DNA from 2 places in the Dyadobacter sp. HNCC25DJ184 genome. Region 2 is predicted to be linked to the other one. Evidence: riboswitches for the same ligand, from Rfam matches in the RefSeq annotation. Region 2 holds a riboswitch; the other holds the start of a gene.
What was found. A riboswitch is a leader RNA that binds a small molecule or an ion and turns the genes downstream of it on or off. The one in region 2 is predicted to bind thiamine pyrophosphate.
Positions count from the first base shown of each region.

Region 1: it holds a riboswitch for thiamine pyrophosphate, as region 2 does, so the genes downstream of both, AC1XUD_RS07355 (TonB-dependent receptor) here and thiS (sulfur carrier protein ThiS) in region 2, are expected to answer to the same signal.

Region 1 covers NZ_JBXHAQ010000004.1:88,525-91,705, forward strand. Annotated here, with positions in the region: gene AC1XUD_RS07345 (S41 family peptidase) at 1-51, opposite strand, end outside; gene rocD (ornithine--oxo-acid transaminase) at 172-1,425, opposite strand; TPP riboswitch at 1,645-1,740, shown strand; gene AC1XUD_RS07355 (TonB-dependent receptor) at 1,860-3,181, shown strand, end outside.
Region 2 covers NZ_JBXHAQ010000001.1:540,468-543,648, forward strand. Annotated here, with positions in the region: gene AC1XUD_RS02075 (HisA/HisF-related TIM barrel protein) at 1-461, opposite strand, end outside; gene AC1XUD_RS02080 (thiamine phosphate synthase) at 455-1,078, opposite strand; gene AC1XUD_RS02085 (thiamine phosphate synthase) at 1,087-1,686, opposite strand; gene thiS (sulfur carrier protein ThiS) at 1,688-1,891, opposite strand; TPP riboswitch at 1,961-2,056, opposite strand; gene AC1XUD_RS02095 (GNAT family N-acetyltransferase) at 2,277-2,774, shown strand; gene AC1XUD_RS02100 (bile acid:sodium symporter family protein) at 2,875-3,181, opposite strand, start outside.

The sequences.
Region 1 (3,181 bases), on a different contig from region 2:
TTGAAATATAAAACCGATTACCAAAAACGCGAGAAGTCCTTTTAGATTCATATAGATTCAATGAGAGAATGTGTGAATGAGTGAATTGCCGCAAGGAATAGCTTTTTTTCTTATGAATGAAATCCTGCAACCTTTTCCCATAGAGATGGTAACTTCCAAATCACCCCTCTATTATTTATAGTTAAGAAATACTTCTTCAATAATATCACAAGCCTGATTTAGCTGCGCTTCGTTGATAACAAGCGGAGGTGCGAAACGGATTTTATTGCCGTGCGTTGGTTTGCAAAGTAATCCTCTATCCATCATTTGATAACAAAGTTTTGTCGCAGTGTCACTTTCCTCATCGTCGTTAATTACAATCGCATTCAAAAGTCCCTTACCCCTAACGAGCTCAATCAGAGAACATTGTTTTTGTAACTCAGATATTCTTCTTCTAAATAACAGACCCATAGATTCAGCATTTCCAGCCAGATCTTCATCTTCCACAACTTGCAGGGCGGCTATGGTGACGGCACACGCCAGCGGGTTTCCCCCATATGTTGATCCGTGTTCTCCCGGGGCGATAGTCAACATCACTTCATCGTTGGCCAGGGCTGCTGAAACCGGCATGGTGCCTCCAGAAAGTGCTTTTCCCAAAACCAGAATATCCGGCTTCACATCTTCCCAATCACAAGCCAGTCTTTTTCCTGTCCTTCCAATTCCTGTCTGCACTTCGTCAGCGATAAAAAGAACATCATATTTTGTACACAATTTCCGCACTCCCTGCAAATATCCTGCCTGTGGCACAACCACCCCAGCTTCTCCCTGAATAGGCTCTACCATAAAGCCCGCAATGTTTTTATCTTTTTTGAAAAGATCCTCAAGTGCATTCAGATCATCGTAAGGGATAATTTCATATCCAGGCAAGAATGGCCCGTAATCGCCGGTACTGGAAGGATCAGTAGAAGAAGAAATAGCAGCCAGTGTTCGACCCCAGAAATTCCCCGAAGCATACACCGTTTTAGCTTGGTTCGGAGCAATTCCTTTAACTTTATATGCCCATTTCCGGGTTAGTTTCAGTGCCGTTTCGCCACCTTCAACACCCGAATTCATCATCAATACTTTATCATAACCGAAATATTCAGCCATGTATTTTTCGCATTCCCCTAGCCGATCGTTGAAAAATGCTCTGGACGTAAGCGTTAGTTGCTGCGCCTGTTGGATCAGCGCATCAACAATACGCGGATGGCAATGTCCCTGACTCACTGCACTATAGGCCGACAGAAAATCCAGATATTGCTTTCCCTCCACATCCCAAACATGTACGCCAAGCCCCTTTTTGAGAACAACCGGCATCGGTTTATAATTGTGCGCACCATATTGATACTCGAGATCTATTGAACTTTGGGCAGCACTAACTGTGCTCGTGTCTGTATGGCTAGGCATTGGAATCTGTTTTCTATGAGCGTGATATCAGAGTAAAAATACGGAAAATGTGAGAGAATCCGGGTATAGTAAAATTGAGACTTCTTTCAATCTATTTGATATAAAATTTAAACAATATACAGTTTCCAGATTCGGACTAAGCCAATACGCCAAAAGGTGTTGACACGGCCCCCTCAATAATTCCATCGTTTCAACCATTTTTCTCCGTATATTTGCACCATAATCTCAAAGGGGTGCCCTACCAAACGGGCTGAGATCATACCCATAATACCTGATCCGGGTAATGCCGGCGTAGGAAGAGAAGCTCAATCGTGATCATAATAAAACAGAGGCCTATGTTTTATTTGAAATGTTGAAGCGAGTTTTAATTTTTTAACTTATTAATTTACAACCCGATAGGTGGCCCCTTGCCTCTCGTAACAAATTTTATCGCTATGCGAAAAGTTACGACCTATCTGAAAACAGTACTTCTTTTGTTGTCCATATCCTTTCCGGTTTTGGCGCAAAGAACAATTACCGGCACCGTTCACGATGCTGATGACAATAAACCGCTTTCCGGAGCAACCATTAAAGCAAACGATATCCGTGGCACCACCACCAACGGTTCGGGTTCTTTTACCCTGAAAAATATCGCTGAAAGCACTCCGTCTATCGAGATCTCCTATATTGGTTATGAGACCGTTAAGCTGAACGTCCGGGATATATCGGGCCCGGTAAATGTAGATCTCATTAAAAGCACATATCAGGCAGATGAAGTGATTATCAACGCGACTCGCGTTACGGACAAAAGCGCAATGGCATATACCAACGTGTCCGCGGAAACTCTGAACAAACAAAATCTCGGTCAGGATTTACCTGTCCTATTGAACTTCACTCCGTCGCTCGTGTCAACAAGCGATGCAGGTGGCGGCGTTGGATATACCGGAATCAGAATCCGTGGTTCGGACGCCACGCGTATCAATGTGACTGTCAATGGAATTCCCTATAACGATGCTGAAAGCCAGGGTGTATATTGGGTAAACATGCCCGATCTTGCTTCTTCTGTCGGCAGTATTCAAATCCAGCGCGGCGTCGGAACTTCCACCAACGGAGCGGGATCGTTTGGAGCAACCGTAAATATCAATACCAATACTTTCCGGCCGGAAGCCTATGCTGAGCTCAACAACTCTGCAGGTTCATTCAATACTTTCAAGAATACGCTGAAGCTGGGAACAGGTCTGATCAAAGACAAATTTACTTTTGACGCCAGGCTTTCCAGAGTTTCGTCCGATGGATTTGTGGATCGGGCTACATCCAACCTGCATTCTTATTATTTGTCGGGCGGATATTTTGGCAAGAAAAGTTTTGTAAGGGTGAATGTATTTAGCGGTAAAGAAAGGACGTACCAATCATGGAACGGAAGCCCGGAAGCCAAAGTACGCGGAGATATTGAAGGAATCAACGCATATATTGAACGAAACTCGCTGAACGAACGGGATGCGCAAAATCTGTTGAATTCCAACGATCGTACTTATAATTATTATACCTATAAAAATGAGGTTGATAATTATCGTCAGGATCATTATCAACTGGTTTCCTCACATACGTTAACCGACAAAATCACCTTGAATCTGAATGGATTTCTGGTACGTGGTTTAGGATATTACGAGCAATATCGTGATCAGGATAAGTATAGTAATTACAAGTTGCCAAACGTAATTATTGGCGGCGATACGCTGACTCGCTCCGATATTATACGCAGAAGATGGCTGGACAA
Region 2 (3,181 bases):
GGGGAGCCTAAAGGCATAACAGCCGCTGCTCCAGAGTCCTCCAGTCTTTTACACAAAACCGGATCTGCATGGATATATGGCAAAATTACAAATCCGAGTTTGGCGAGTTCTTCCGTTGCCTTCAGTGTTTCAATTGCATCGGGCATGAGGTATTTTGGATCGGGATGAATCTCAAGTTTAAGCCAATTTGTTTCCAGAGCTTCTCTCGCGAGCTGAGCAGCAAAAACTGCCTCCTTTGCATTTCTGACACCAGATGTATTCGGCAATAAATTGATATGGGCGTGATTCAGGTAGGAAAGTATATTGTCTTGCTCACCCCCAAGATCGACTCTCCGAAGAGCAACCGTCACGAGTTCCGAGCCCGAGGCAATGATGGATTCTTCCATAAGGGTAGCGGAACTAAACTTTCCCGTCCCGGTAAAAAGTCTTGACTTGAATTCTTTACCTGCTATTTTTAACATAATGCGTTGTTTATGAATGAGATAAGTTGAGATGGGTTGTCGCTATTGGTGATCGAACCTGATATAGCTACACCGTGTATTCCAATTTCTTTTAACAAGGAGATATCCTCCTTCACCACGCCGCCAATTGCTATTAGAGGCATATTCAATTTATATTGCTTCATTTTTTCAACGATTTCAGCATATCCTTCAAAACCCAATATCGGACTCAGATTCTTTTTTGTATTGGTAAATCTCAATGGGCCAATCCCCACATAATCAACACTTTCTGAAATTCGAAGCAACAGGTGCTCCCAGGTGTTGGCGGTGCCGCCGATGATGATATTATTCCCTGCTATTTGACGGGCTTCGGCAACAGGCATGTCTTCCAAGCCGAGATGAAGGCCATATGCATTTACCTCTCTCGCGATTTGAGGGTAATCATTGATTACTAATTTCGCGTCAAATTCATCGCACATGGTTTTTGCCTGGTGAGCCATATCCAATAAATCTTCGAAAGGATGGTTTTTGACCCTGAGTTGAATCAACCTGCATCCTCCGCGGAGCGCAAGTGATATGCTTTCAAGGTGACCACGCTCGGCTGTTTGATTTGAAATGAAGTGGAGTTTGTTTATCAATGCTTTACCTAGTTTTTAATGATTTCTTGGATATTTTTGAACGTGTCGACAGCATGCTCGGGATCGTTCCATATCGCGCCCAGCAATCCTGCTCCATCGAAATTCATTTTACGAACTTGATCTATATTAGCTTCGGTGACCCCACTCAGTGCAAATACTTTGGTCGATTTACCTGATTTGTCAATCACGAAATCATCGGTCAGGGAAGGTTCATAGCCTGGCTTTGAAATGCTGTTAAACACGGGTCCGTAAAACGCGTAATCAAAATGCATGATATCGTCGAGCTCCGAAATGTGATGAATGGAAGTGCTTAAAATGAAACCTTCATTTTTTCGTTGCTCAAGCCTATTCAAATCAGTCATCTTGCGCAACCGCTCAGTAAAATGTAACCTCTTCGATCCCATTGAAATTGCCATGTCGTGTTGCTGATGCCACGCGATCATAGGCCAGAACTCAACCCTAATAGTTAGCAATAGCGTCAATAATTCTTTCGGGCGTATATCCGGTTTTCGGATATGAAAGAACGAAAGGCCGCTCTCGAAAAGGCGATTGATAATTACACCTTCGAAAGGGACGGGATCGGGCGATGAGATCACGACTAACTCCATCTTATCCGCCTTGGGTAGCTCTTATGATACTTACTTTGTCAGTGGATTTCAGAAAAATAGTATTCCACTCGGCGCGGAGGACAACTTCGTTGTTGACGGCCACGGCTACCCCTTTTAATGAGCCCGGAAATAAATCGGAAAGGATCGAAAGGATTGTTGCGTTACTCTGAACTATCTGTAACTGATTGTTGATCAGGACCTCCATTCGTTAGCTGCGAAAAGTTAAGCTTCAGGAATGGAGTTTTAAACCCTAAGAGAAAGACGAGTACGGTTATAGGCGTACATTACTTTTTCCTTCGGCAGTATGAACTGCATCAGGTTCAAAGGGTATAATCTCAGACCACAACTGTGGACACCCCTAAAGCGCTGGTAAAACTATTGGAAATTAATGTAGATAAAAAATCTGCGTGATCAACTTTATAATAATATCCGCAAGTATTAATATAGTTTGGTAATTATAGAATAAATTTGAGCTTCAGAACGCTATCCTGACTAATTGAGTTTTTGTTAGCAAATGTGAAATGAAAGAGGTTTATTTTATTCACAACCTGTTAACTCGACGATAACACCGAAATACTGAGAATACATTGATGGAGCTTAAAATCAGAAACGCCACAAAGCACGATTTACCGACTTTATTGGAGATTATCAATGACACAATCAAGACATCCACCGCTATCTACGATTACGACGAAAGAACGCTTGAAGAGCAGACGGCATGGTTTGATAAAACACTCGAATCTGGGATGCCCATCATTGTGGCAGATGTGGAAGGAGAGGTGATCGGATATGGCTCTTACAATATATTTCGACCTAAAATAGGCTATCAATTCAGCGTAGAACATTCTATTTATCTTGATGAAAAATCGAGGGGAATGGGAGTTGGTGGTAAACTGTTAGTCGGGCTGATATACCGTGCGCGTGAACAAGGCTTGCATACCATGATTGCAGGCATAGATGCTGCAAACCGTGGAAGCATTGAGTTTCATAAGAAACATGGCTTTGTCGAAAAAGGATATCTGAAGGAAGTGGCTTATAAATTTGATCAATGGCTTGATCTGGTATTCATGCAGTTGCTTTTAGAATGAGGTGTTTTACCACAAGGGCACGAAGAATTTAATATCGAACATATGAAAAAGCCGGATGAATTCACGATTGTGATCCATCCGGCTTTTTTATGCTAATATATCAATGCGGTCTCCCCGTCTCTACATAAGTTTCTTCGTCGCCCGTTGGTTTTCCCTGCCACCACGACGCAAGGATCGAACCCGTAATATTCATCAAAGGCCCGAAAATAGCAGGTGCAAGACCAACAGTGGCCATTTTGCCCATTTCCTTTGCAATCCCTGATGCCAGACCGCCATTCTGCATACCTACCTCAATAGCAATTGTGCGGCAATCACGTTCCGACATTTTAAATAACCTGCCTGACCAATATCCCAGTGTATATCCTGATAGATTGTGAACCAAAACCAATAACAACAACATCGGTCCG